DNA from 4 places in the Streptomyces sp. NPDC058632 genome. Region 3 is predicted to be linked to each of the others. Evidence: riboswitches for the same ligand, from Rfam matches in the RefSeq annotation. Region 3 holds a riboswitch; each other region holds the start of a gene.
The links. Region 3 has a riboswitch for cyclic di-AMP ahead of ACFWVE_RS07025 (transglycosylase family protein). Riboswitches for the same ligand answer to the same signal wherever they lie in the genome.
Positions count from the first base shown of each region.

Region 1: another riboswitch for cyclic di-AMP. It lies ahead of ACFWVE_RS03800 (transglycosylase SLT domain-containing protein); the one in region 3 lies ahead of ACFWVE_RS07025 (transglycosylase family protein).
Region 2: another riboswitch for cyclic di-AMP. It lies ahead of ACFWVE_RS01795 (C40 family peptidase); the one in region 3 lies ahead of ACFWVE_RS07025 (transglycosylase family protein).
Region 4: another riboswitch for cyclic di-AMP. It lies ahead of ACFWVE_RS15755 (M23 family metallopeptidase); the one in region 3 lies ahead of ACFWVE_RS07025 (transglycosylase family protein).

Region 1 is NZ_JBHXQZ010000005.1:68,089-75,243, reverse strand. It holds gene ACFWVE_RS03815 (glycosyltransferase) at 15-1,448, opposite strand; gene ACFWVE_RS03810 (GNAT family N-acetyltransferase) at 1,563-2,654, opposite strand; gene ACFWVE_RS03805 (HAD family hydrolase) at 2,829-3,698, shown strand; gene ACFWVE_RS03800 (transglycosylase SLT domain-containing protein) at 3,799-4,281, opposite strand; cyclic di-AMP (ydaO/yuaA leader) riboswitch at 4,287-4,449, opposite strand; gene ACFWVE_RS03795 (polyprenyl synthetase family protein) at 5,072-6,082, shown strand; gene ACFWVE_RS03790 (outer membrane lipoprotein carrier protein LolA) at 6,340-7,155, shown strand, end outside.
Region 2 is NZ_JBHXQZ010000002.1:106,800-113,954, reverse strand. It holds gene ACFWVE_RS01825 (adenosylmethionine--8-amino-7-oxononanoate transaminase) at 1-797, opposite strand, end outside; gene bioB (biotin synthase BioB) at 790-2,016, opposite strand; gene ACFWVE_RS01815 (8-amino-7-oxononanoate synthase) at 2,163-3,290, shown strand; gene ACFWVE_RS01810 (DUF397 domain-containing protein) at 3,364-3,588, opposite strand; gene ACFWVE_RS01805 (helix-turn-helix domain-containing protein) at 3,598-4,458, opposite strand; gene ACFWVE_RS01800 (ATP-binding protein) at 4,670-5,137, shown strand; gene ACFWVE_RS01795 (C40 family peptidase) at 5,329-5,802, opposite strand; cyclic di-AMP (ydaO/yuaA leader) riboswitch at 5,806-6,019, opposite strand; gene ACFWVE_RS01790 (hypothetical protein) at 6,353-6,661, opposite strand; gene ACFWVE_RS01785 (ATP-dependent Clp protease proteolytic subunit) at 6,669-7,155, opposite strand, start outside.
Region 3 is NZ_JBHXQZ010000011.1:85,095-92,249, forward strand. It holds gene eno (phosphopyruvate hydratase) at 1-881, opposite strand, end outside; gene ACFWVE_RS07025 (transglycosylase family protein) at 1,213-1,971, opposite strand; cyclic di-AMP (ydaO/yuaA leader) riboswitch at 1,976-2,145, opposite strand; gene ACFWVE_RS07030 (transglycosylase family protein) at 2,477-3,418, opposite strand; gene ACFWVE_RS07035 (cytochrome P450) at 3,749-5,041, opposite strand; gene ACFWVE_RS07040 (nucleoside triphosphate pyrophosphohydrolase) at 5,123-6,112, opposite strand; gene ACFWVE_RS07045 (SurA N-terminal domain-containing protein) at 6,197-6,847, opposite strand; gene ACFWVE_RS07050 (protein kinase) at 7,019-7,155, opposite strand, start outside.
Region 4 is NZ_JBHXQZ010000035.1:32,690-39,844, reverse strand. It holds gene ACFWVE_RS15770 (GNAT family N-acetyltransferase) at 1-1,312, opposite strand, end outside; gene ACFWVE_RS15765 (HPr family phosphocarrier protein) at 1,489-1,770, shown strand; gene ACFWVE_RS15760 (GntR family transcriptional regulator) at 1,962-2,675, opposite strand; gene ACFWVE_RS15755 (M23 family metallopeptidase) at 2,930-3,703, opposite strand; cyclic di-AMP (ydaO/yuaA leader) riboswitch at 3,717-3,880, opposite strand; gene ACFWVE_RS15750 (M16 family metallopeptidase) at 4,116-5,504, opposite strand; gene ACFWVE_RS15745 (M16 family metallopeptidase) at 5,501-6,895, opposite strand.

The DNA.
Region 1 (7,155 bases), on a different contig from region 3:
CGAGGACGAGGCCGTCATCGCGCACCCCCGGCCGCCCGGCCGCCGGAGGAGGCCTTCCCCGTCGTGCCGCCCGCCGCCCGCCGGGCCCGCAGATAGCCGACCGGGCCGTACAGCATCCCCCTGCGCTGCAGCCGGGAGAGGCGGCGCGGCCAGGGATGCGTACGGGTGCCGTGATCGCCCGGAGTAGCCGAGCCGGCACCGGCGCCCCCGGAGTTTCCGGCATCCCCGGCGTCCCGTACGGCGGTGAGGCCGCGGGCGTGGGACAGGCCGCGGGGCAGCCGGGCCAGGAACGCCGGCAGCAGCGCGGGCCGGTTGACCAGGATCGCCGTGAGGTAGGCGGTGAGGCCGGCGCCGTAGCCGAAGGCCTGGGTCTCCAGATCGGCCCACGTTTCCCGGTGGTGGTGCCACACCAGCGCCCGGGGTGTGTAGCGCAGCCTGTGCCCCTGGGCGAGGACCCGGACGAACCCGTAGAGGTCGTCGCCGCCCCGGGCAGGCGTCCCGGCGCCGGTGGCCGGGTCGAAACCGCCGACCGCGCGCAGCACTTCCGTACGGAACGCCATGTTCGCCCCGGAGCCGAACCGGCCCGCGGTGAAGGGGAACAGCGGTTCGTCGCGGGGCGGGTCCTGCGGGTCGTACGTCATCGGCGTGAACCCCTTCGCGAAGCCGCCGTGGCTCTCCAGCAGGACCTGGGCCGGGGTGCGCAGCCGGGCAGGCAGGATCAGGCCGGTGGCGCAGCCGAGTTCCGGGTCGGCGGTGAAGGGTGCGGCCAGTTCGGTGAGCCAGCGGGTGTCGGCGACGACGTCGTCGTCGGTGAACGCGATCACCTCACCCAGGGCGTGGGCGAGCCCGGTGTTGTGCGCGGTCGCGAGTCCGGGGACCGGCTCGCGCACGTACCGCACGCGTTCCCCGTACTTCCGCTGCACCAGGTCGCGCGTCTCGTCCGTCACGGGCGCGTTGTCGACGACGACGATCTCGAAGCGCGGATGGTCCTGCGCGAGGAGGGAGTCGAGGGCGCGGGTGAGCTGTCCGGCCCGCTCCCGGGTGGCCACGACGACCGAGGAGAACAGGGGCGGGGGCGGCCCGGCGGCGTCCGCGGCCGCCTCCGCCGTGTCATGCCCTTGCCGTTGTCCCCGTCCCCGTCCCCGTCCCCGTCCCCGTCCCTGTTCTTGCTCTTGCACGTGCTCTTGCACATGTGCCTGCCGTGCGAGCGCCGCCAGGGCCGTCGTCGGATCGGCCCCCTCCGGGACCCTTCCCAGCAACGTGCCCACCGGTAGACCGTCCCTCCTGACCAGCAGGAACACCTCGCCGTGCGTCACCGGCTGACTGCCCGGACCGGGTCTCAGGGCGGCTTCCGCCTCCTCACCTCTCAGGTCCAGTTCGGCGACCTGAACCGCACCGATGTCCAGGAACCGCCGTATCTCCCCCTGCGTACGTGCCGTGCGGGACATGAGCCCTCCCCTCCTCACGAACGGTTGTCACCAGCGGCCGTGGCCGTCCCGAGCGGTCCTTGTGCTCACGACCGGAACCTCCTGACGGACTGACGGACTGACGGGCTGACGGACTCAGGTCCGGCGCAGCCGCGCCGCCCCCTTCAAGGTGCGCGACGCCAGCGAGGCGAGACGCGGTCGGGCGACGACGAAGCCGTGCGCGCGGCGCGCGGGCTCGCGGCGCAGCAGCTGGAGTGTGGCGCCCAGCCCCGGACGCGTCGCCGTGCCTTCGTAGACGGCGCGTTCGCCCGTCTTCAGCGAGTTCTTGTACTCGGCCGGGCCGCGCCCCATGTCGAGCAGGCCGATGCCCTCGCCGGCCGCCGCCTCGGCCATCCGCAGATGCAGCACGAGCCCCGGCGAGAACTTCGCGAACTCCGGGTCGTACGCCGGGAACCAGCAGGCCAGCACCGAAGTCGAGCGCAGGCCGAAGTGGGCGGCGACGGGACGGTCCCCGGCGTACAGGACGGACAGCGTGCCCGCGCACCCCGGAGCCCGGGTTTCGGCCAGGCGGCCCACGAGCCGGGTGATCCACTCCTGCGCGAACCGGTCGCGGCGCCCGGTCCTGCGGTACTGCGCCGACTTCCACCCGATGAGGGCGCGCAGCGCGGCCGGTTCGTGTTCGTCGAACACGAACCGCACGGGTCCGGCCTGGCGGCCGAGCCTGCGCTCCTTGGCCAGGGTGGTCTTCAGGAACTTCGGCGACTGGGCGCGCAGGACGGACTCGTAGGTCTCGTAGCCCTTCTCCACGTCGATGACGAAGGTGGCGTGCTCCTCGGCCGCCTGCGGGACGAACAGGGCCTGGTCCGCCTCCAGGTTGTCGAAGGCGAAGCTCGACACCGAACAGGCACGCAGCAGTTCACCGGTCTCCGGCACGAGCCCCGGCCGCAGGACGGCGCCCTGGCAGTCCGATACCCCGAGCCCGATCGCCCGGCCCTGCCCCCACGCGCCCCGCTCGTACGGCAGGAAGCCGGCCGGTTCGGCGGACGCCCCCTCGTACAGCACCGCGACCCGGGCCTGCGGCCGCACCCTGGACACGGCGGTGGCGAACTCCGGTTCCATGAAAGGGCTGCGCGGTACCCCCGAGGCGGCGCGCAGCTCACGCCATCGCTCCCGCTCCCCCTCGCCGAGCTCGTCGAGCCTCAGCACACGCGTGCGTCCACTGCTCACCTGACCCCCCGATCAAGTCCCCCCTGGACATCTGGAAGGTACCGCCCGGGACCGCGAGGACGGTAGGGAGCGGCGCATGTTGTTGCCAAGTGGTGCAGAGGCCGCGGACGGGGCACGGGACGGGTGCCCGGGGCGCGGTGAGTCGGGGGCGCGCGGTGTCCGTATTCTCTGGTCATGGCCGCACCCACCGATTGCTCGCTCATCGCCACCGACCTGGACGGGACGCTGCTGCGCGACGACGACACCCTCTCCGACCGCTCCCTCGCCGCGCTGGAGCTGGTGGCGCGGGCCGGTGTCCGGCACCTCGTGGTGACGGGGCGCCCGGCGCCCAGAGTGCGGCCGCTCCTGGACGACCTGGGGTCCACGGGGCTCGCGGTGTGCGGACAGGGCGCGCAGGTGTACGACGCCGGCACGGACCGGCTGCTGTGGTCGGTCACCCTGGACCGGGAACTGGCGGAGACCGCGCTCGGCAAGATCGAGGCCGAGGTCGGGGAGCTGTACGCCGCGGTCGACCAGAACGGAGTGGACGGGCTCACCCTGATCGAGCCGGGCTACCTGATGCCGCACCCGACGCTGCCCGCCGTGCGGGTCGAACGGCGGGACGATCTGTGGGCCCGGCCGATCAGCAAGGTGCTGCTGCGCCATCCCGGCCTGACCGACGACGAGTTGGCGGCGACGGCCCGTGCGGCGGTCGGCTCGCTGGCCACGGTCACGATGTCGGGTCCGGGCACCGTGGAACTCCAGCCGTGCGGTGTCACCAAGGCGACGGGTCTCGCACTGGCCGCCGAGTACCTGGGGCTGGATCCCGAGCGGACCATCGCCTTCGGCGACATGCCCAACGACATCCCGATGTTCGACTGGGCGGCCCACGGAGTCGCCATGGCCAACGCGCACCCCGAGCTCAAGGCGGTGGCCGACGAGGTCACCACGTCGAACGAGGACGACGGCGTGGCCGTCGTCCTCGAGCGGTTGTTCGGCGGAGCGGAGCCGCGCGTGCCCCAACACGTGCTGTCCCGCCCCAGGCCCGGGAGGGTGTCCCGGTAGGCCCCGGTGTTCGCCGGTGTGGCCGGTGCCGCCGGCGTTCCGGTGTCCCGGCGTTCCGACGGGCCCGGGTGTCGCGGATGTCTCGGATGCCTCAGGTGTCTCAGTAGGCGCCGAAGACGTTGTCGATGGAGCCGTAGCGGTCCGCCGCGTAGTTGCAGGCCGCCGTGATGTTCGCGACCGGGTCGAACGGGTCGAAGGCCGTGCCGGGCACGTGGTACGCCTGGAAGGTCGGGTCGATGACCTGGAGCAGGCCCTTCGACGGGGTGCCGGCCATGGCGTTGGAGTCCCACAGGTTGATGGCCTGCGGGTTGCCGGACGACTCGCGCAGGATGTTGCGGTGGATGGAGTCGTAGCTGCCGGGGATGCCGTGCTGCGCCATGACGGACAGCGACTCGCGGATCCAGCCGTCGAGGTTGTCCGGGTACGCGGTCACGGTGCCGGCGGCAGGGGCGGGCGCGGCGGGCGCGGCGGAGGCGGTGGTGGCGCCGAACAGCGGGAGGACGACCGCCGCGACACCGGCGACGGCGAAGGAGCGGACGAGGCGGGAGCTGCCGAAGCGGCGGGGCGGACCGGATGCGGTCATGTCTGTGTTCCTCTCCTACGCCTGCGAGGTGAGCTGTCGGGTTCGGGCGGGAGAGTGCCCGGCCGTGCCCCTGCGGGCATGGCTTCACCCCGAGCCGTTCCGGGTGCGAACCGGTCCGGCGGCTTACCTGGGTCCCCCGCTCCTGCCGTGCGTGAGTGAGTTCGTCGATGGGTGGCGCGGGCGGCGGCAGGATTCGGCGTCCGCCCGACAAGCCGGGAACGTATGCGAGCGCACTTGTCGGAAACAAGTGAGACCGTCACGGATCGAGCCGTTTGATCTTGCCGTGGGGGTTTTGAGGTGCTTGATCCTTTGCGGACGCCAAGGGTCAACTCGCTTGCGGGGCAAGGGGAAGCGCCGGCGAGCGCGAGGGGCGGGCGCGTCGGGGTGCGCGTGACTCACTTCACTGGCCGCACCGCGTGGGAGTATTTGCCGCCAAAGGGAATTTGCTTGGTAATTACGGCAAATCGGACTCCGGGGTGGGCGGGACGGCCTGCGTGCGGGACCGTGCGCCGGACCGCGTTCCGGGTTGCGCCTCGGGAGCGGGACGCTGTGTCCGGAAAGCGATGAATATTCTTTTTTGCCACCTGGTCGGAAACGGTCTGAGGGTGATCCGATACGGAGGGCGCCGTGAGGCGCCGTCCGCGCGTGTGCGGGTGAGTCCGGGGAATGCGGGTGCTGGCGGTGATCGAAACATGACCGGATACGCTGGTTGGAGTGATGTCAGCGACCTATCGACAAACTGTGCAAGACGTCTAAGCGCCGGTGGACACCAGCAGACAGGAGACCCCTCGTGACCGTCGTCGGGCCGTTCGGGCTGAGCGTGCGGGACCAGGCTCTGGAAGCCGATGTCCAGGCCGGGATGACGGCTGTCGAGGAAGGGCTGCTCGAGGCCACGAAGAGTGAGGTCCCCTTCATCACCGAGGCCGCCCAGCACCTGGTGCGGGCCGGTGGCAAGCGGTTCCGGCCGCTGCTCGTGACGCTCGCCGCCCAGTTCGGCGACCCCTACGCGCCCGGTGTCGTGCCGTCCGCCGTGGTCGTGGAGCTGACCCACCTGGCCACGCTGTACCACGACGACGTGATGGACGACGCCACCGTGCGGCGCGGGGTCCCCAGCGCCAACACCCGCTGGGGCAACTCCGTCGCGGTCCTCACCGGCGACTTCCTCTTCGCGCGCGCGTCGCACATCCTGGCCGACCTCGGCCCGGAGGCCGTACGGGTACAGGCCGAGGCGTTCGAACGACTGGTCACCGGTCAGATCCTGGAGACCGCGGGGCCGCAGGAGGGCCGGGACCCGGTCGACCACTACCTGGACGTCCTCGGCGGCAAGACCGGCTCGCTGGTCGCCGTCGCCTGCCGGTTCGGCGCCATGATGTCCGGCGCGGACGACACGGTCGTGGACGTGCTGACCCAGTACGGCGAGCGCCTCGGGGTCGCCTTCCAGCTCGCCGACGACGTACTGGACATCGCCTCCGACTCCCACGAGTCCGGCAAGACCCCGGGCACCGACCTGCGTGAGGGCATCCCGACGCTGCCCGTACTGCGGCTGCGCGAGCGGGCGGCCCGGCTGGGGCTGGCCGAGGACATCGCCCTGTGCGAGCTGCTCGACTCCGACCTCGGCGACGACGCCCGGCACGCCGAGGCGCTGCGGCTGCTGCGCGCCCACCCCGCACTGGAGCAGGCCCGCCAGGACACCGTGCGCTATGCGCAGGAGGCGCGCTCGGCGCTGGCCCCGCTGCCGGAGTGCGAGTCGAAGACGGCCCTGGTCGAGCTGTGCGACGCCGTGGTGCACCGGGCCGGCTGACCTGCCGCCGTCCCCGTCCGCCACCCCTGGTCTCCGACCCCTACTGGTCGGGGGACGAAACGAAGCCCTGTGTCATACCGCAGCAGTACGCGGAGTTGAGTCCGGGGTCTGACGCATCCGCCCGTCGGGTTTGGTCAGATGGAACACGACGGACATCACCACTCCTCACCGATTCGGGTGAGGATGGCGGCTCAGGGTGTGACTGGTGCGAGCGACACGAGACGCAGGCCGCCGCCGACCACGGAGGTAGGGCACACATGGCACCGTACGAATCCGATGACACGACGACCGCTCGTCAGGCCGGCGAGGCCGACGGGCGGGGCGCGGGCCGGCGCAGGGCCGCGCGGTACGTCGTCCCGGTCACGGTGATGGGAGTGGCGGCCGCGACCATCGGGCTCGTCCCCGCGATCGCCGACTCCGGCGACCCGGACCTGCCGAAGATCACCGCCGCGCAGCTCATCGAGAAGATCGCCCAGTCGGACGTCGAGCAGCTGTCCGGCACCGTGAAGATCACCACCGACCTCGGGCTGCCGGACCTCGGCGGCCTGGAGAGCAGCCTGGCCTCCGGCGCCATGGGCCAGGGTGGGGACGGCGGTTCCTCCGCCGACCCGACGGCCAGGCTCACCGAGCTGGCGTCCGGCACGCACACCCTGCGTGTCGCGGCCGACGGCCCCGACCGGCAGAAGGTGTCGCTGCTCGGGAACGCGTCCGAGTACAGCCTGATACACAACGGCGAGGACGTCTGGGGCTACGACAGCGAGTCCAACGAGGTCTTCCACGGCACCACCGACGAGTCCGCCGGGGCCGAGGACCGGGACCGGCCCCCGGCCACGCCGAAGGACTTCGCCGAGGAGGCGCTGAAGTCGGTCGAGGACACCACGTCCGTCACCGTCGACGGCACCGCGCAGGTGGCCGGCCGGGACGCGTACAAGCTGGTCGTCAAGCCCAGGCAGTCCGGCTCCACGGTCGGCGCCATCAGCATCGCGGTGGACCACAGGACCGGTACGCCGCTGAAGTTCACGCTGACCCCGGCGAGCGGCGGTGCCGCCGTCGTGGACGTCGGCTTCACCAAG
Region 2 (7,155 bases), on a different contig from region 3:
GCCGCGTGCCCGGCCGCGAACAGCGCGCCCGTACGCCCGAACCCGGTCGCGATCTCGTCGAACACCAGCAGCACGTCGTGTGCGTCGCACGCTTCGCGCAGCACCCGCAGATACGCGGGGGAGTGGAAGCGCATGCCGCCCGCGCCCTGCACCACGGGCTCGACGATCACGGCCGCCAGTTCGCCGGCGTGCCGCCCGATCAGCTCCCGCAGGTGCTCGGCGTACGACTCCTCGTACTCGGCAGGCGGGGCCTTTGCGAACACCTGCTCCGGGAGCACCCCGGTCCACAGCTCGTGCATCCCGCCCTCGGGATCGCAGACCGACATCGGCTGCCAGGTGTCGCCGTGGTAGCCGCCCCGCCAGGTCAGCAGCCGCCGCTTCTCGGGCCGTCCGAGCGAACGCCAGTACTGCAGGCACATCTTGACGGCCACCTCGACCGACACCGAGCCCGAGTCGGCGAGGAAGACATGTTCGAGGCCGTCGGGTGACATGTCGACGAGGAGCTTCGCCAGCCGGACGGCGGGCTCGTGCGTGAGCCCGCCGAACATCACATGGCTCATCCGCCCGAGCTGGTCGCGCGCGGCCTTGTTCAGCACCGGGTGGTTGTAGCCGTGGATCGCCGACCACCAGGACGACATCCCGTCGACCAGCTCGCCCGAGCCGTCGGCGAGCCGCAGCCGTACCCCGCTCGCCGACTCCACGACGAGCGGTTCCCCGCGGCCGGGCATGGGCCCGTACGGATGCCAGACGTGCCGCCGGTCCAGCTCGAGAAGCTCGGGTACGGACCGCTCAGGCATTGGGCGCGAGATCCGTTCCGGCACCCCGCCGGCGGACGGAGACGAGATCGGTACGCGGCCCGTCGGCCCGGCCCGCCCCCTCGCTCACCGTCTCCGGACCCGCGGCCGCCTCCGTACCCACGCACGTCCCGGCGCCGGAGGACGCCGACCCGCACCCGCCACCGCCCTCGTGCGCCCCGCACCCGCCACCCCCGTCGTGCGCCCCGCCCGCGCCCGTGCGGTGTTCGGGCAGTGTCACGCGGTCGGTGCCCTCCACCTCGAACCCGGCGTCCGCGATCATCTCCAGGTCGGCCCGGCCCGCCTGGCCCTCGCTGGTGAGGTAGTCCCCGAGGAAGATCGAGTTGGCCAGGTGCAGCGCGAGCGGCTGCAGCGTGCGCAGATGCACCTCCCGGCCGCCCGCGATCCGCACCTCGGCGTCCGGGCACACGAACCGCACCATCGCCAGGATCCTGAGGCACCGCTGCGGGCTGAGGTTCCACTCCTTCGCGAGTGGTGTGCCCTCGAACGGGATCAGGAAGTTCACCGGCACCGAGTCCGGGTCCAGTTCGCGCAGCGCGAAGACCACGTCGACCAGGTCCGCGTCGCTCTCACCCATGCCGGCGATCAGCCCGGAGCATGCGGACAGACCGGCCGCGTGCGCCTTCTGCACGGTGTCCACGCGGTCGGCGTACGTGTGCGTGGTGGTGATGTCCCCGTAGGCGGCCTCGGAGGTGTTGAGGTTGTGGTTGTAGGCGTCCGCGCCCGCCTCGCGCAGCCGCTCCGCCTGGCCCTCGGAGAGCAGTCCGAGGCAGGCGCACACCTCGACGCCCTCGTTGCCCGCCTTGATCGCCTTGATGGTGTCGGAGACACGGTCCAGGTCACGGTCGGTCGGACCGCGGCCGCTGGCCACCAGGCACACCCGCTTGGCGCCGCCCGCCAGCCCGGCCGCGGCCGCGTCCGAGGCCTGCTCGGGCTTGAGCCAGGTGTACTTCAGGATGCCGGCCTTCGAGCCGAGCCGCTGGGAGCAGTAGGAGCAGTCCTCCGGGCACAGGCCGGACTTGAGGTTGACCAGATAGTTGAGTTTCACCCGCCGCCCGAACCAGTGCCGCCGCACCCTCCCGGCCGCGGCCACCACGTCGAGCAGATCGTCGTCGGACGTCCCGAGGACGGCCAGCGCTTCCCCACGGGTCGGCGTCTCGCGCCGAAGCCCCTTGTCCACCAGCGTGTTCAGCAGATCCATGGGAGCCGATCCTGTCCTATTCGGCCGCCCCGGCCAAGGAGGGTTCGTACAACAGAGGCGCTGCCGGCTGTGGGCATGGCCACACAGTGGTCCGCCGACCGTCCCGCTACTGTCTGTTCACTGCCTACAAAAGCACCGGAGGACCCATGGCGTTCGGCTGGATCGACGAGCAGGCAAAGCTGCGCCGCCGGGCCGGACTCGTACGGACCCTGCGCCCGCGGGCCGCCGGCGCACCGCTCCTCGATCTGGCGAGCAACGACTACCTGGGCCTGGCCCGGCACCCGGAAGTGGCCGAGGGCGCGGCGCGGGCGGCGCGGACCTGGGGCGGCGGGGCCACCGGGTCCCGGCTCGTCACCGGCACCACCGAGCTGCACACCGAGCTGGAAGGCGAACTGGCCGACTTCTGCGGCTTCGAGGCGGCCCTCGTCCTCTCCTCCGGCTACGCGGCCAACCTCGCCGCCGTCACCGCGCTGGCCCCGCACGGTTCGCTGATCGTGTCCGACACGGGCAACCACGCCTCCCTGATCGACGGCTGCCGGCTGGCCCGGGGCAGGACGCAGGTCGTGGCGCACGCCGACCCCGACGCCGCGCGCAAGGCGCTGAGCGGGCACGACGGAGCCGCCGTGGCCGTGTCCGACACGGTCTTCTCGGTCGACGGGGACGCGGCCCCGCTCGCCGCGCTGGCGGGGGCGTGCCGTGAACACGGCGCGGGACTGGTGCTCGACGACGCCCACGGCCTCGGGGTGCTCGGCGACGGCGGACGCGGTGCCCCGCACGCGGCGGGGCTCGCCGGCGCCGAGGACGTCGTGGTGACGCTCACGCTGTCCAAGTCGCTCGGCAGCCAGGGCGGAGCCGTGCTCGGCCCGGCACGGGTCGTCGAGCACCTGGTCAACACGGCCCGGACGTTCATCTTCGACACGGGCCTCGCCCCGGCGGCCGCGGGCGCCGCGCTCTCCGCCCTGCGGCTGCTGCGCCGTGAACCCGGGCGCGCGGCGCGGGCGGGCGCGGTGGCGCGCGACCTGCACCACCGGCTGACGGCCGCGGGTCTCGACGCCGTACGCCCCGACGCCGCGGTCGTCTCCGTGCGGGCCCCGTCCCCGGAGCAGGCCGTGCGATGGGCGGCCGACTGCCGGGCGGCCGGCCTGTCCGTGGGCTGCTTCCGTCCTCCTTCCGTGCCCGACGGCATCTCACGGCTCAGACTGACCGCCCGCGCGGACCTGTCCGGGACCGAGATCGAACGCGCTGTACAGGTGATCGGCGAGACGCGGCCATGAGTCGGCGAGGCACGGCCGTGAGTCGCCCGATGACGGACGGTCGAGTGCGAGTGGGCGCCGGAGGACCGGCAGGTCAGTGAACCGCGGCCACGAACTCCGCCCAGCTCCCGGGGGAGACGAGCAGCGCGGGTCCGTCCGGATCCTTGGAGTCGCGTACAGCGAGCAGTCCGGCACCGGGGCCGGTGGCGGGCCGGGCCGTCTCGACGCAGTTGTTCGCGCCCGTGCTGTAGCTGCTGCGCAGCCACCGCACACCGTGCAGGCCGGTGCTGGGGGAAAGGGTCCGAGGCGGTACGGGCATCGTGCCTCCTTACACGCCGGCAGCTGTCCCGGCGATGAAATCCAACGAGTCCTCGGGTGAAAGGGCGTGGACCGAAAGGGCGTTGAAAGCCTCCGAGTACACCCGGAGGTCTTCTTTCCGCTCCAGATAGAGGCTACTCGTCAAGTGGTCGAGAACTACAACATCCAGATCAGAAGTGCGCGAAAATGAGAAGATTACGAAAGGGCCGGTGACGCCGATGTGCGCCCCGGCAGTGAACGGCAGTACTTGAAGCCGCACTTGGGGAAGGCGTGCCGCCTCCACGAGCCGTTCCAGCTGGCGGATCATGACGCCGGGGCCGCCGACCTGCCGACGCAGCACCGCCTCGTCCAGGACCGCGCTGAACTCCAGCGGCGGGTCGGCCCGCAGGACGTCCTGCCGGGCCAGTCGCACCTCCACCAGCGTGTCCAGCCGCTCCTCCGAAGCGCCCTCCAGCGCCGCCTCCGTCACGGCCCGCGCGTACTCGGGCGTCTGCAGCAGCCCGGGAACCACGGTGGTCTCCAGCGTGCGCATCGCGCCGGCCTGGGACTCCAGACTGATGAAGTCCCGGTAGGTGGGCGGGAGTACACCCCGGTACGCATGCCACCAATGGTGTCGTCCGCTGCTGTCGTCGGATCCCGCCAACACCAGCAGCAACTCCCGTAACTGAAGGTCGGTCAGGCCGTAGGCATCGAGCAGTAACCGCACATCGGCCGGTTTCACCCCGCTCGTGCCCGTCTCGATCCGGCTCACCTTCGACTGGTGCCAGCCCACCAGCCGGGCCGCCTCACCACTGGTGAAACCCGCCGATGTGCGCAGCGAGCGCAGTTCGGCGCCCAGTTTCCGGCGGCGTACCGCAGGACCGTGTTGCATGGTTTCCCCCTTACTCCCTCCGGGCCGCCCGCATACGGTCTCCCGTCGCAGAGTTCACCGCTTTGAGCGACAGATATATGCATATCTTGGCCGTATCGTCGCCGACGCCCTGTGGTGATGGCAGTCTGACGACGAAGCACCAGTGCGGGACCGTACTCGAATCAGCCGCTCCGTGCCGGACTGCGGTCCCGTGGAAAGGGACGACATCGCCATGGCAGACCATCTGGAAGCGTCCATCACTCTGCCGAGCGATCCTGCCTCGGTCTCCGCGGCCCGCGCCCATGTGGTGGGCACGCTGGCGGAGTGGGGCATGCCGGAAGACACGGAAGTGTCCGACACCATCCGGCTGATCGTGTCCGAACTCGTGACCAACGCCGTGCAGCACACCCTGGGGCAGTCGCCCACGTTCACCGTGGACATCGCCCTCGACCGTGACGACCAGCTGTGCATCGGGGTCACCGACAGCCACCCGAGGTTCCCCAAACGGCTCCCCGCCGCGGTCCAGCAGGACAACGGCCGAGGGCTGGTCATCATCCGCTGGCTGACCGTGGAGTGCGGAGGCAGGATGAGGGTCCGCCCCACCGGAGAGGGGGGAAAGACCGTCTCCGTCGTCCTCCCGTGGACCGTTCCCGCCGAACCGGTCACGGCGGTCGAGGCGGCAGGACAGCAGGAACCGTAGGGGTCCGCGGCAGGAACGCGGGCGAGCGGAGGGAGAGAATCGAAAGGAGGGCCGGGAGAAGGGCCGAGAAGGGGGCCTGCTCGGCCGTTCGGACGATGCGCAGATTCTCGAGCCGCCACACCGTGTGTTCTCCGGGCGTCGTCCGGCGTGTCCGGCGGGGCGGCGGCAGGGGGTACCGCCGCCCTCGCGGATCACTTCACCCGGCCGTACCAGACGCTGTGGGTCCAGATCTTCTGCAGGCGCACCACATCCCCGGTCTTCGGGGCGTGCCAGAGCTTGCCCTGGCCCGCGTAGATGCCCACGTGGTAGACGTTCTGGCCCGAATGGAAGAAGACCAGGTCCCCCGCCTTGCGGCTCGAGGCGGAGATGTGGCGGGTCTTGTTGTACTGCTGGGCCGCAGTACGGGGCAGTGCCTTGCCCGCCTTCTTGAACGAGTAGAGGGTCAGTCCGGAGCAGTCGAAGCGGCTCGGTCCGGTGGCGCCCCAGCGGTAGGGCGCGCCCTTCTTGGACGCCGCGATCTGGAGAGCCTTGGTGGCCGTGGTCGCGGCCGCCGCCTCCGAGGCGGTGCCCGGGAGGACGATCGAGCCGCCCACGGCGGCGAGGGTGAGGGCCGAGGCCGTGCCGGCCCTGGCCATGAGGGACGGGACACGATTGAGCGCGGTCATGCGCAACCCTTCGTCAGCCGCCTGTGAAGGATGACCTGTCGGATTCGGGCTGGCGAAGTTGCCCGGCCGCACGAGTGCGGCTTCACCCCAAGGGCTGCTCGGCACGGAAGTCGAACTCCCGTTCCGGCGACCCGTCATGCTCGGGTCCTCCACTCCTGCCGATCCACTCCTGTCGACCGGTCATCCGGGCGGCGGCAGGACTCGGCGTCCGCCCGGATCGCCCCGCCGCGGTGGCGGGGTCTTGTCGTCAGTGAGCGATCTTGGCAACCCTCGGCCCGAAATCCCAACGGAACCGGGGGTTTGTGTTGTTACTCACCACTCATCCGTTCGAGTGGACAGCCCCCTGTCCGGGCTGCCGTCCGGAATGCCGAGGAGTCCCGGACCAGCATCGGAATGACCTGTTCCGGTACGCGGCCACGCGTGGTGCGCAACTGTGACGGCCCGAAAAGAAGTGGTTCGTATACGCCGGTTGGTGGTACCCCCCTTGGTCCGTTTCGGCTCAGGTGCGGACGTGTTGCCGACGCCGACCGCGGGTGGACCGGTACGGGCGTCAACTGCCGGAGCCCGGCGGCAGCGTGACCCGGGCCGTGCGCCGGTCGCCGTCCAGTACCCGCAGGGCCCGGGCCAGCGTGGCGGCGTGCAGTTCGGTCTCGCCGCGCCGGTGCATGACGGTCAGCGCGTCGCGCAGTGCGACGGCCTTGCCGACCAGTGCCTGTGCGGCGCGCAGTCCGCGGTAGGTATCGCCGTCGCGGGCAGGGTTGATCCGGCCGAGCAGGTCGACGGCCTCGAGATAGCGGTCGATCAACTCGGCCTCGGCGCGGGTCAGCGCGGGCAGCGGTGGCAGTTCGGGTGGCAGCATCGGTGGCTCACCTCGCGCCGGACGTGGGGAGGCGGCCCTCGCGGTCGGTCAGGATCCGGTCCGCGAGGCCGTACTCCACCGCCGCCCGCGCGTCGAGGACGGTGTCCCGCTCTATGTCCGACCGTGCCTGCTCCGGGGTGCGGCGGGTGTGCCGGACCAGGATCTCCTCGATCCGGCCGCGGACCCGCGACAGTTCCTCCGCGCGGGCGGCGAGATCGCTCGCGTTTCCCTCCACGGTCTCCGGCGGTACCGGCTGACGGAGCACCAGCCTCGCCCCCGGCAGGACGTACCGCTTCCCCGGTGTCCCCGCGGCCAGCAGCAGCGCGGCCGTCCCGTCCGCCCGGCCCAGGCAGACCGTCTCCACCTCGCAGGTGACGAAGGACAGGGTGTCGTAGACCGCCGACATGGCGTGGAAGGAGCCGCCGGGAGAGTTGACGTAGAGGGAGATGTCCCGGTCGGGGGCCCGGTGCTCCAGGTGCGCGAACTGGACGATC
Region 3 (7,155 bases):
CAGCCGTCCCAGTCGTCCTCGAACAGCGGGTCCTCGATGGAGACCAGCGGGTACGCGGCGACCAGCTCGGCGTAGTACTCCGTCATCTCGGCGGCGGAGCGCTCCTTGCCCTCGAAGACGTATGTGCCGTCCTTGTAGAACTCGGAGGCGGCGACGTCGAGCGCGAGGGCGATCTGCTCGCCGGGGGTGTAACCGGCTTCCTTGATGGCCTCGAGGATGAGGTCGAGGGCCTCGCGGTTGGAGCCGAGGTTCGGGGCGAAGCCGCCCTCGTCGCCGAGGCCGGTGGACAGGCCGCGGCCCTTCAGCACCTTCTTCAGCGTGTGGTAGACCTCGGTGCCCCAGCGCAGGGCCTCGGAGAAGGACTCCGCGCCGATCGGGGCGATCATGAACTCCTGGATGTCCACGTTGGAGTCCGCGTGCGAACCGCCGTTGAGGATGTTCATCATCGGCACCGGCAGCAGGTGCGCGTTGGGGCCGCCGAGGTAGCGGAAGAGGGGCAGGTCGCTGGCCTCGGAGGCGGCGTGGGCTACGGCCAGGGAGACGCCGAGGATGGCGTTGGCGCCGAGGGAGCCCTTGTTGTCGGTGGCGTCCAGGTCGAACATCGCCTGGTCGATCAGGCGCTGCTCGGTGGCGTCGTAGCCCACGAGCTCCGGGCCGATCTGCTCGATGACGGCCAGGACGGCCTTCTCGACGCCCTTGCCCTGGTAACGGTCGGGGTCTCCGTCACGGAGTTCGATGGCCTCGAAGGCGCCGGTGGAGGCGCCGGACGGGACGGCGGCACGACCCGTGCTGCCGTCGTCGAGGCCGACCTCGACCTCGACCGTGGGGTTGCCTCGGGAGTCCAGGATTTCCCGGGCTACGACGACGTCGATGGACGGCACGAGCATCTCCTTCATGGATGTGACGTGATTCAGCGGGGCCACGGGGCCCTGCGGACCCGAGCCTATCCGGCTCGGGGCGATCGGCCATCCGGTCGGCCGCTTCACGGACAGAACCGAGAGTAAATTGTTTCCGAACGGAACAAAGAGGTTTCCGGGAAATCCGGGAAACGGGGAACCGGGTCCGGCGCCGCGGCACGGACCGCCTCCGGCACCGCGTACGGACCGGATCCGGGCGCCGGCCACGAAAAAGCCCCGCCCCGGCGCGTACGGGGACACGCGCCGGGGCGGGGCAGACCCCGCGGGGACGGGGCCCGGGCCTGCGGCCGCCGTCCTACTTCAGGTGCAGCTGCTGGCCGGGGTAGATGAGGTCGGCGTCCTCGACGATGTCGTCGTTCAGCTTGAACAGCTTGTCCCAGCCGCCCTTGACGTCGTGCTCCGAGGCGATCGAGCTGAGGGTGTCCCCCTTGAGGACCTTGTACTCGCCGTCGCCCTTCTCGACCTTCTCGCCGGTCGGGGTGGTGACGGTCTTCTTGGCGGCCGGACGCTCCTCGGAGCGGGAGGCCTTCTGCTCGGCGGAACGCTCGGGAGCGGCCTCGGTGCTCTGCTCCGGGGCCTGCTGCTCCGGGGCCTGCTGCTGGGAGCTCTGCGAGGAGCCGCTGTCCTGGCTGCCGGAGCTCTGGCCGCCCGAGCCCCCGGCGGAACCGCCACCGGTGTAGGCGGCGCCGGACAGGCCCTTGCCGCAGACCGGCCAGGCACCCTTGCCCTGGCCCGCGAGGACCTTCTCGGCGATCTCGATCTGCTGGGCCTTGCCGGCCTGGTCGGCGGTGGCGGCGTACTTCGTGCCGCCGTAGCCGGCCCAGGTGGAGGCGGAGAACTGCAGACCGCCGTAGTAGCCGTTGCCGGTGTTGATCGACCAGTTGCCGCCGGACTCGCACTGGGCGACGGCTTCCCACTCGGAGGCGGTGGCGGCGGAGGCGCTGCCGGCCGCCATCAGCGGGGCGGCGACGGCGGCACCGGTGACGCCGGCGACGGCGATGACACGGGTGGCCCTGGACGGACGACGGTGCTTGCCCTTGCTGGAAAACAGCATGGATGGATCCCCTCACCGACGCCTACGAGGTGAGCTGTCGGGTTCGGGCCGGTTGAGTTGCCCGGCCGCGTTCCCTTGCGGGACGCGGCTTCACCCCGAGCCGTATCCGGCGTACTTCACCGGATCCGGCGCCTACCTTGGGTCCCCCGCTCCTGCCTACGGCGCATGACGCGACGACTGTTCCCGTGCTGCCACTGGCAGGATTCGGCGTGGCGGCAGCCGGGGCCCGCGATGGCGAGCGATCACGACCGTAGACATGCTCGCAGCGGATTATCAAAGACGATCAGGGCTTCTGAGACCTATCTCTCATCACCTTTAAACCAGACATTCGTTGCGAACCGGGACTCTCAACTTCCGGCCTCGGCGCGCTTTTTCGCACGCCGAGTCGCCTGTCACCCGGTCGGCGCGCCGTCGCCACCCAGCCGGCGTAAGGCCGACTCCCGAACAACCGGCCATCACTGCGGGAATGTCAGCATTCACCCGATTGAAACCCGGATGCGCTTTCCTAGCCGAAAAGGGTGAGATTCGGGGCGGCGGCACCTTCGGCCTCGTCGCCCCCGCCGTACTGGGCGAGCCATCCGCCGCCGAGGGCAAGGGAGTCGGAGGCGACCGAGGAGCCGCTCGCGGAGCCCGGGGCGGAGTCGCTCGACGGGGAGGAGCTGTCGAGGCCGCGCGTGAAGCCGAGACCGCCGCGCGAGGCGTGCTTGCCGGAGGACCCGGCCTCACGGTCCTCACGCGCCTCTTCCTCGGCGCTGACGCCGCGGTGACGGCCGTTGCCGGAGTTCTCACCGTCGACCGATTCCGAAGCGTCGGACTTTTGCCCCGACTTGTCCGAATCATCGCCCTTGGCGGAGGGAGACGCGGAGGCGGAGGGGGAAGCGTCGGGGGCGGCCGATCCGTCCGCCCCTCCTTCCTCCTCCCGGTCGTCCGCAGCGCCCTCGGCGCCCTTCGCGTCCTTCGCGTCCGACGAGGAGCCGGCGGACTGGGACGGCGACGGAGTGGCGGACCTCTCGGAGCCGGACGTGCCCGACGAGTCGCCCTCCACGCCGGTGTCGATGTCGAGCACGGACGAGTCCTGCTCCAGGCCCCCGAGCAGCCCGCAGGCTCTCCACGCGCCGACACCCTGGTCGGCGAGGATCTTCTCGGCCACGGCTATCTGCTGGCCGCGGCTGGCCTGGTCGGCGCTGGTCGCGTAGTCGAGGCCGCCGTACGCCTCCCAGTCCTCCTGGGTCAACTGCAGGCCGCCGTAGTAACCGTTGCCGGAGTTCTGGCTCCAAGAGCCGCCCGACTCGCACTCGGCCACCCGGTCCCAGGTCGAGCCGTCGGCGGCACTGGCGGCGCCGGCTCCGAGGAGGGGGATCGCGATGGCCGAGCCGGTCACTCCGGCCGCGACGAGAAGAGCCGGAGCCTGGCGGGGGCGACGGTGACGACCGTTCCCGGAGAGCATGCGGAGACCTTTCGCAGGACAACAGTTGCTCGCACGGCGCTTCGAACCATGGCGTTTGAAAAGCGGGACGCCGCGCTTGATGGGTGAACGTATAGGCAGTCGAACGTCTGTCACAAGTTCATGCCGCGCAGATCACACGAAGATCACAGAGTTGAGTGGGCGTCACCTTCGTGGACGTCCCGCCAGCGGTCGACGGACCGTGTTCGAGGAGGTTCTGACGGTCACTTGCGCCGCGGCCGGCGCGTACGCCGAGGACTTTTCCTGAGCCCTTTCGAACACCATCCGGGGCATTTCGGAATGCGCCCCGGGCGCGTCGCCCCGTTCGCAACATCACATCGAGGGCGGGGTGAATTTCACCGGCAGTGTGCGCAGTCCGCGCATGATGAGGCCGCCGCGCCAGCGCAGTTCGGCCGGATCCGCCGCGAGTTCGAGATCCGGCAGCCGGGTCAGCAGCGTGGCGAGCGCGGTCTGGCCCTCCAGCCGGGCCAGCGGCGCGCCCAGGCAGTAGTGGATGCCGTGGCCGTACCCCAGGTGCTGGTTGTCGCGCCGTGCGAGGTCGAGCGCGTCGGGGTCGGCGAACCGCTCCGGATCGCGGTCCGCGGCGGCCAGGACGACGAGGACCGGGTCACCGGCGGAGATGTGCTGCCCGCCGAGGGTGAGCGCCTCGGTGGCGAACCGCCAGGTGGCCAGCTCCACGGGCCCGTCGTAGCGCAGGAGTTCCTCCACTCCGGTCTCCAGCAGCCCGCGCTCCCCGGCGGCGAGGGACGTCTGCAGGCGCTCGCGCTGCCCCGGGTGGGTGAGGAGGGCGTAGGTACCGTTGCCGATGAGGTTGACGGTGGTCTCGAAGCCGGCGAACAGCAGGATGAACGCCATGGCGGCGGCCTCGTTCTCGGTGAGGTGCTCGCCGTGGTCGGAGGCACGGATCAGGCCGGAGATGAGGTCCTCGCCGGGGGCGGGTTCGGCGGGCAGGGCCTCGCGCTTGCGGTGGATCAGGTCGGCCAGGTAGCCGCGCATCTTCTTCACCGACCGGGCGACCCCGCCCCTGGGGCCGCCCGCGTGCCGGATCATCATGCCCGCCCAGTCGCGGAAGTCGTCCTGGTCCCCCTCCGGAACGCCGAGCAGGTCGCAGATGGCGTAGATGGGGAGCGGGAAGGCGAAGTCGTGGATGAGGTCTGCGGAGCCGCGTTCCGCGAACCGGTCGATGAGCCCGTCGGTGAGCTCCTGCACCCGGGGCGCGAACTCGGCGACCCGACGCGGTGTGAACGCCTTGCTGACCAGCCTGCGCAGCCGGGTGTGGTCCGGCGGGTCGATGTTGAGCAGATGCGTCATCAGATCGGCCTTGCGCTCGCCGGGGATACCGGTCCTGCCCTTGGCGTGGGCGGGCTCGTCGTGGTGCGCCGGGTTCTTCGAGAGGCGGGGGTCGGCGAGGGTCTGCCTGGCGTCGGCGTACCGGGTGACCAGCCAGGCCTCCACTCCGCTGGGCAACCGCGTCCGGTGCACGGGCGCGTGCTCCCTCAGCCAGGCGTACGCGGGGTAGGGGTCGCTCGCGAACTCCCAGGTGAAGAGTTCGGGGGCGCCGCTCTCGGGCCGGGGCCGGTGCTGAGGCTGGTGCTGGTCGGTCACCGCTCGACCGTATCCGGCGGCGCACGGGCGGGTACGCCCTGCTCCCCGCGTCGGCGTCCGGCAACGCCGGGGGACTGCGCCCTACTCCCCCACGCCCTCGGCGGCCCGTATCGCGTCCCGGTAGGCCCGGGCGGCCGCGCGCAGCGCCGCTTCCGGGTCGACGCCCTCCGCCTCGGCCCGCGCCGCGAGGCCGAGCAGTTCGTAGCCGATGCCCTCCGCCCGGGGCAGGGGGACGTCCAGGCCCGCCGTGCGGACGCGGGAGGCGAGTTTGGCGGCGAGGGCCAGTCCCGGCTGGCCGAGAGGGACGCCCTCGGTGACCGAGGTGCGCCGCTTCTCGACCGCCTTGGTGCGCAGCCAGTGCTCCTTGACCTCCTCGGGGGTGGTCGCCGTCTCGTCACCGAAGACGTGGGGGTGACGGTGGATGAGCTTGGCGACGATGCCGCCGGCCACGTCGTCGACGGAGAAGGGCTCCTCGGGGTGCTCCTCGGCTATCCGGGCGTGGAAGACGACCTGGAGGAGGACGTCGCCCAGTTCCTCGCGCAGTTCGTCCCGGTCGCCCTCCTCGATCGCCTCGACGAGTTCGTACGCCTCCTCGATGCCGTACTTCGCCAGGCCCTTGTGGGTCTGCCGGGAGGACCAGGGGCATTCGGCGCGGATGCGGTCCATGACCTGGACGAGGTCGAGCAGGCGGGCGCCCGGCAGGTCGTAGGAGGCGGGGAGCAGTTCCAGTTCCGGCATCGGGACGCGGCCGGTGCCGGCGAGGCGGGCCAGGCCGTCGGTCAGGGCGGGCTCGCCCTCGCCGGTCGCCACGACCGCCACCGTGCGCCCGCCGGCGCAGGCGGCCACCAGCTCCTCGGCGGCCGGGGACGCCTCCTCGACCGGTATGCCCGCCTCGCGCAGATACGGCAGCTGCGGATGGGCGCCGTCCGCGCACAGCACCGTGTCGGCCGCGTGCAGGGTCTGCCAGGCGGGCCAGGACAGCAGGCCGGGCGCGACGCGGTGGCTGGTGGTGAGCAGGACGATGCGGCCGGTCGGGGCCGCGGCGGGGGCCGCGGGGCTGGTTGCGTTCACGATCCGAAACTAACCCACGGCGCCGCCGGCCCCCGAAAGTTGTCCACAGGGGGACCGGCGCGGTGTGACAGTACGCCTGGCTCGTCAGGCGACCGGCTGGGCGGCGGCTGCCGCCGTGACGTCCCGTACCCACGGGGTCCTGGCGTCGACGCGGCTGCTCTTCTCGTCGTCCCAGGTGCCGTAGCGCGGGTTGAGGTCGACGTCGAGGTCCTTGCTCGCCTCGGACAGGGCCTGCCAGAACTCGGGCCTGCTGGTGTCGGTGCCGAGCCGCTGGGCGAGCTTCTGGGCCTGGAGCTGGAGGCGGAGGTTGTCGTCGAGCCGCTCCGGCGGGATGCCGTACTGCTGCAGCCAGGTCGTCTCCAGCGCCTCGGCCCCGCCGGCCTGCTCCTCCAGGCCGGAGCGCATCCCCTGGACCTCCTTGGGAGTGACCGTCACACCGGCGTCGCGCGCGGCGCGCTCCAGCACCCGGTCCAGGACCATGCCGTGCAGGGTGTCGCGGGTGAGGCTGCCGGTGCGGGCGACGGCCTGCTCGTACTGGGCCTCGTCCGGCACCGCCTCCCGCTGGGCCGCGCGGATCTCGCCGACCCGGCTCTCCAGCTGCGACACCGTGATCCGCTGGCCGCCCACGACGGCCGCCGCCCCGGGGTGGGCGTCGTTTCCGCAGGCGGTGAGCAGGGGGGCCGCCGCGGTGAGGGCGGCGGTGAGGAGGAGCGCGGTGCGGCGACGGCGGTGCAAGGAAACCTCCTGAGGAGAGCTTGTGCGGCGGTGCACAAAGTCCTGCGATGATCGATGGTAGGCAGCGGCCGGGCTCTGGCCAACCCATTCGACCAACGATTCACCAGGACTTCCGGCACCGCCGCACACCCACCGGTCCGCCCGGGTCGCGAAAAGGGACGTCCTGCCCCGCTATCCGCGCACCTGCCCCAGCCACTGCAGGGTCCGGCGGATCTCGCCGGCGAGCGGGTGGCCGGGGCCCTGGGAGCGCTCCACGTCGTGCAGCAGCCGGGCCAGGGTCTCGTGCGCGGCCGGGCGGTCGCCGAGGG
Region 4 (7,155 bases), on a different contig from region 3:
CGTACCAGTACTGCAGGAGGTCGTTGCCGGAGACGTCGGCCCGGTTGCCCGAGGACACGAAGGTGGACACGCCCGTGACACCGGTGACACCTCCGCCGCGCCGGTGCAGCCGCGACAGCAGGGCGATGCCGATGGCTCCGGACTGGGCGAACAGGCCGATGCGGCCGGGGCGCGGCATCTGCGGCGCGAGCGAGGCGTTCAGGCGTACGTCCGGGGAGGTGTTGATGACGCCGAACGCGTTCGGTCCGATGATCCGCATGCCGTACGAACGGGCCTGGCGGACGAGGGCGCGCTGGCGCTCGCGGCCGCCGGGGCTCGCCTCGGCGTACCCGGCGGTCACGACGACGAGCCCCTGTACCCCGTGTTCGCCGCATTCGGCGACGACCTCGGGGACGTGTTCGGCGGGCACCGCGACGACGGCGAGGTCGACCGGGCCGTCGATGTCCCGCACCGAGCGGTGGGCGGGCACCCCGGCGGCTCCGTCGAGTTCCCTCCGCTCCGGCGGAAGGGCCTTGTTCACGGCGTACAGGCGGCCGGTGTATCCGGCCTCCCGGATGTTGTCGAGGAGGCCGCGGCCCACGCCGCCGGGCGTGCGGCCGGCGCCTATGACGGCGACCGAGCCCGGGGCGAGCAGCCGCTGCACCGAGCGGGCCTCGGCGCGCTGCTCGCGCGCCTGCTGCACGGCCAGGGAACGGTCCGTGGGCTCGAGGCCGAACTCCAGGCGGACGACGCCGTCCTCGAAGCTGCGCTTCTGGGTGTACCCGGCGTCCGTGAACACCTTGATCATCTTGCTGTTGGCCGGCAGCACCTCGGCGGCGAACCGGCGGATGCCGCGCTCCCGCGCGACGGCGGCGATGTGCTCGAGCAGGGCGGAGGCGATGCCCCGGCCCTGGTGGGCGTCCTGTACGAGGAAGGCGACCTCGGCCTCGTCGGAGACAGGAGGGGTGGGCGCGGAGCGCCCTCCGGCAAGGGTGGTGGCGGGCGACGGGTGGGAGGACGCGGGCGTTCCGCCGGGGCCGATCCGGTCGTAGCGTACGGTGGCGATGAACTCGCCGCCCACGGTGGCCGCGAGCCCCACCCGGTCCACGAAGTCGTGGTGCGTGAAGCGGTGCACGTCCTTGGCGGACAGGCGGGGGTAGGGCGCGAAGAAGCGGTAGTACTTCGACTCGTCCGACACCTGCTCGTAGAAGCTGACCAGACGCTCGGCGTCGTCGACGGTGATGGGGCGGACGCGCGCGGTGCCGCCGTCGCGCAGCACCACGTCGGCCTCCCAGTGGGCGGGATACTCGTGCCGGTCCGACGAGGTCTGCATGGGCCCCAGAGTACGGCTCGCGTACGGCAATGGCGCGAGGCAGTCTGTGGGGGCACGGGCCGGACCGAGGCCGCGGTCGGGTGCCGCCGGGGAGCGGGAGCGGATGCCCCTCCTCTGCTTGCTTCACGATATGGGAAACTGGTCTAGACAACCTGAACTGCGAAGGGCAGCACCACATGGCTGAGCGCCGCGTCAACGTCGGCTGGGCCGAGGGCCTCCACGCCCGTCCCGCCTCCATCTTCGTCCGATCCGCCACGGCCACAGGCGTCCCGGTGACGATCGCCAAGGCCGGCGGCAATCCCGTCAACGCGGCCTCCATGCTGGCCGTTCTGGGCCTGGGCGCCCAGGGCGGCGAGGAGATCGTCCTCGCCTCCGACGCCGAGGGGGCCGACGCCGCCCTCGACCGGCTGGCGAAGCTGGTCTCCGAAGGTCTCGAGGAGCTCCCCGAGACCGTCTGAAACACCCGGCAGCGGACGGAGCCGCGTCACCCATTGCGGGCGACGCGGCTCCGTTGCTTTTTCGGGCCGCCGGTTTCCCCGTCCACCGGTTCCCCCGACCACCACTCCCCACACACAATCCCGCACTCACGAAAAATGGCAGGCGAATTTCACTTCCACCGAATTCCCTTCTCTTGTATACGGTCTCCGTGTTAATGCCGGAGACTCGGCGTGTTTACGGGATGTTGCGAGTTCCTCACACGCTCGGCGCGGGCCGCCCGGTCCGCGCGCCCGGCCCCCGCGGTGAAACGCAGGCGGTGGGCGACGGTGGCGCGCTCGGTGTGCAGCGCCATGACCGTACGCGCGCGCTCGCCGTCGCCGCGCACCACGGCGTCGACGATCGCACCGTGCTCCGCCCAGCACTCCACGGGGTCCCTCGTCCCCCGCACCTCGTACATCCAGCCGATCTTGTGCCGGAGCTGGATCAGCGTCGACGTCAGCGCCGGACTGCCGGACGCCTGGGCGAGCGTCTCGTGGAACCAGCCGCCCAGTGAGCGCAGGTCGTCACTGTGGCCTTGACGGGCCCGTTCCTGGCCCAGCCGGACCAGACCGCGCAGCACCTTCAGATGGGCCTCGGTGCGGCGCTGCGCGGCACGCAGGGCACCGAGCGGCTCCAGCAGCAGCCGCATCTCCAGCAGGTCGGCGGCCTCCTGCTCGGTGGGTTCCGCGACGCACGCGCCCGCGTGGCGCCGGGTGACCACGAAGCCCTCGGCCTCCAGGGTGCGCAGGGCCTCCCGGACGGGGACGCGCGAGACACCGTAGCGCCGGGCGAGGAGTTCCTCGGTGAGCCGGCCGCCACGCTCGTAGACACCCGAGACGATGTCGTCCCGGATCGCCGTGCACACCGAGTGCGCCGGAATACGCATGACCGACCTCCGAATTAATCCCCGCATAACGCCAACGGGTGACGCCCGTTCCGTGACTCTATTGCAACGCGCGCGAATTTCCGACGGCGAGCCGGGAATCATGTCCGTTTTTTGGACAACGGGCCGCCGAAAACACCGAAAGCCCCGACTCGGAGAGCCGAGCCGGGGCCATTCCACGGAAAGCGGACACCTGGGGCGTCAGGGGATCACGCGGACGCCGAGGTGTACACCACGGCCAGGGGACGTGCCCCCGGTCAGACGTTCGCGCCGTGCGCGCGGAGGTACGCGACGGGGTCGATGTCGGAGCCGTACTCGGCGGTGGTGCGGGCCTCGAAGTGCAGATGCGCGCCGGTGACGTTGCCGGTGGCGCCGGAGACACCGATCTGCAGGCCCGGGGTGACCTGCTGGCCCACCGAGACACCGACGGACGACAGGTGGCCGTACTGGGTGTACGTGCCGTCGTGCATCCTGATCACGACCTGGTTGCCGTAGGCGCCGCCCCAGCCGGCCTCCACGACGGTGCCCATGCCGACCGAGAGCACGGGGGTGCCGCTCGCGGCATGGAAGTCGACACCGGTGTGGGTGCCGGAGGACCAGACGGCGCCGCCGGACAGGTAGCCGGTCGAGACGTAGGAGCCCGCGATCGGGGACACGAAGGTGTTGAGACGCTTGCGCTCGGCCTCACGCGCGGCGCGCTCTTCGGCCTCGCGGGCCTTGGCGGCCTCCTCGGCGGCCCTCTCCCGGGCGGCCTCCTCGGCGGCTTCGCGTGCGGCTGCCTGGGCCGCCTCGCGTGCGGCCTCGTGCTGGGCGGAGGCCTGGGCGTCGACCCGGGCGGCGACCTCGTCGCCCATGCTGATCACGGGGGTCAGGCCGGTCTGCGCCGCGGCGGGTCCGGCGGCGAGCGCCGGAGCGGAGAGGGAGCCGATGACACCGGTGGTGGTGAGAGCCGCGACGCCCGCCGCCTTGGCGGTGCCGCGATGCACGCGGCTGGGACGACGGTGCTTCCCGGTGGCGCGGGTGAACGCCATGTACAGGGTGGTCCTTTCCTTCCTTCTCGCCTACCGGGTTAGCTGACGGGTTCGGAGCAGGAAGGTCTCCTACGGACCCCCTCGCGGCACGCGCGGGCGTCCGATTCACCCCAGGGACGCTGATGGGTCCCCGGCTCCCCCGGCTCACGCCGTACGGGGACTCGGCGATGACTGTCCGGTGCCGCGGGTGCGGCGCACTGCCCGACGAACAGACCGCCTGACGCTAAGCGGGGCGTCTTTCAATTCCCAAACGGATCCCGGATTTTGTAGCGCATCCCACAGGGCAGACAGGCACCTCCTGCCCCAATTCGGGCATAAGGGGGCCCTGGTGACGTTCTCGTCACCAGGGCCCCGCGCGCGTGCGCGTCCGGCGTGCGGTCGGACGGCCGCCGGCAGTGCGCCGGCGGGCCGTCTACTCGGCCGGCACCACCGTGACTTCGCCGATGCCGAGCGCCTCGACGGGCTCCTTGATCTGCGCCGCGTCGCCGACCAGGACGGTCACGAGGCGGTCCACCGGGAAGGCGTTCACCACCGCCGCGGTCGCCTCCACGGTGCCGGTGGCGGCGAGCCGCCGGTACAGCTCGGCCTGGTAGTCGTCGGGCAGGTGCTGCTCCACCTGGTCGGCGAGAGTGCCGGCGACGGCCGCGGCGGTCTCGTACTTGAGCGGTGCCACGCCCACCAGGTTCTGCACGGCGACATCGCGTTCGGCGTCGGTGAGGCCTTCCGCGGCGAGGGTGCGCAGCACCGCCCACAGGTCCTGCAGGGCGGGTCCGGTGTTCGGGGTGTCCACGGAGCCGCTGATGGCGAGCAGCGACGCGCCGGTACCGTCCGGGGCGGACCTGAGGACCTGGCCGAACGACCGCACGCCGTAGGTGTAGCCCTTCTCCTCGCGCAGGACGCGGTCCAGGCGGGAGGTGAGGGTACCGCCCAGGCAGTAGGTGCCGAGCACCTGCGCGGCCCACACGCGGTCGTGCCGGTCCCCGCCGACGCGGCCGATGAGCAGCTGCGTCTGTACGGCGCCGGGACGGTCCACGATCACGACGCGGCCCGTGTCGTCGGCGGTGACCGGCGCGACGGGCCGCGGCCGGGCCGCCGATCCGGTCCAGGCGCCGAGGGTGTCGCCGATCAGCTCGTCCAGGTCGGTGCCGGTGAGGTCGCCGACGACCACCGCGGTGGTCGTCGCGGGGCGGACGTGATTCTCGTAGAAGGCGCGTACGGCCGCCGAGTCGATGCCGGCGACCGTCTCCTCGGTGCCCTGGCGCGGGCGGGACATGCGCGACGTCGCCGGGAACAGCTCCTTGGAGAGTTCCTTGGCGGCGCGGCGGGACGGGTTGGCCAGCTCGTGCGGGATCTCGTCGAGGCGGTTGCGGACGAGGCGCTCGATCTCGCTGTCGGCGAACGCGGGCGCCCTGAGGGCGTCGGCGAGCAGTCCGAGCCCCTTGGCGAGCCGGGAGGCCGGCACCTCCAGGCTCAGGCGGACGCCGGGGTGGTCGGCGTAGGCGTCCAGGGTCGCGCCGCAGCGCTCCAGTTCGGCGGCGAACTCCTCGGCGGAGTGCTTGTCCGTGCCCTCGGAGAACGCCCGCGCGGTGATGGTGGCGACACCGTCGAGACCGGCCGGCTCGGCCTCCAGGGGCGCGTCGAGGAGCACCTCGACAGCGACGATCTGCTGGCCGGGGCGGTGGCAGCGCAGCACTGTCAGACCGTTGCCGAGGGTGGTGCGCTCGGGGGCCGGGAAGGCCCAGGGCCGGGCCTCGCCCGCCTGCGGCTGGGGGTGGAAGTCCATCGTGGCGAGCTCGGTCACTTCGCCGTCTCCTCGTTCTCGTCGGTGCCGACGACCGCGGCTTCTTCGATGTCGGCGACTGCGGCTTCTTCGGACTCCCCGGCCTCGGGGGCGACGGGCTCGTAGACGAGCACCGCGCGGTTGTCGGGACGCAGGCGGGCCTCGGCGACCTCCCGGACGTCCTCGGCGGTCACGTCGAGGATGCGTCCGACGGCGGTGAGGGCGAGCTGCGGGTCTCCGAACAGGACGGCGTACCGGCACAGTTCGTCGGCCCGGCCGGCGACGGTGCTGAGCCGGTCCAGCCACTCGCGCTCCAGCTGGGCCTGGGCACGCTCCATCTCCTCGGCCGTGGGCCCCGCCTCGGCGAACCGGGCGAGCTCCTCGTCGATCGCGGCCTCGATGACGGGCACCTCCACGTCACCGGACGTCTTCACGTCCAGCCAGCCCAGGGAGGGCGCCCCGGCCAGCCGCAGCAGACCGAACCCTGCTGCCACCGCCGTACGGTCCCGTCGTACCAGCCGGTTGTAGAGCCTGGAGGACTCGCCGCCGCCGAGGATCGTGAGCGCCAGGTCCGCGGCGTCGCTCGCGCGGGTGCCGTCCTCGGGCAGCCGGTAGGCGGCCATCAGCGCACGCGCGGGGACCTCCTCCTCGACGAGCTCGCGCAGCTCCTCGCCGATGATCTCGGGCAGCGAGCCGTCGCGGGGCTCGGGCTTGCCGTCGTGGGAGGCGATGGAGCCGAAGTACTTCTCGATCCAGGCGAGCGTCTGTTCCGGGTCGATGTCACCGACGACGGAGAGCACGGCGTTGTTCGGCGCGTAGTACGTGCGGAAGAAGGCGCGGGCGTCCTCCAGGGTGGCCGCGTCCAGGTCCGCCATCGAGCCGATGGGCGTGTGGTGGTACGGGTGGCCGGCCGGGTAGGAGAGGGCGGTCAGCTTCTCGAAGGCCGTGCCGTAGGGGACGTTGTCGTAGCGCTGGCGGCGCTCGTTCTTGACGACGTCCCGCTGGTTCTCCATGGACTCCTCGTCCAGGGCGGCCAGCAGGGAGCCCATGCGGTCGGCCTCGAGCCAGAGGGCGAGCTCCAGCTGGTGGGTCGGCATGGTCTCGAAGTAGTTGGTCCGCTCGAAGCTGGTGGTGCCGTTGAGCGAGCCTCCGGCGCCCTGGACCAGCTCGAAGTGGCCGTTGCCCTTCACCTGCCCGGAGCCCTGGAACATGAGGTGCTCGAAAAGGTGAGCCAGACCGGTACGGCCCTTGACTTCGTGACGCGAACCGACGTCGTACCAGAGGCACACCGCCGCGACGGGGGTCAGGTGGTCCTCGGAGAGCACCACGCGCAGGCCGTTGGACAGCCGGTGCTCGGTCGCTGTCAGGCCGCCGGAGCCTGCCTGGGCGGTGGCCGTGTGACCCATGGGCATGTACGTCCCTTCGATCGCGGAGGCGGTCGTCGCATCCGCCGTTTGTGCCGGTCCTGCCACTGTATGCAAGCGTGCGGAGCGCCGGTGAAGTTCCCGGAGGGGACCGGATACGCCGAGAGCGAGAACCGCGGGTACGGGTGGGACGACGCGATACGCACGGGGTTCGTGGGACGCACGGGGTTCGTGGGACGTACGGGATCACGGGCGGCGCACGGGGTGGTGCACCCGGCGCCGGCTCTTCCCGGCCATCCCGCTCGCGG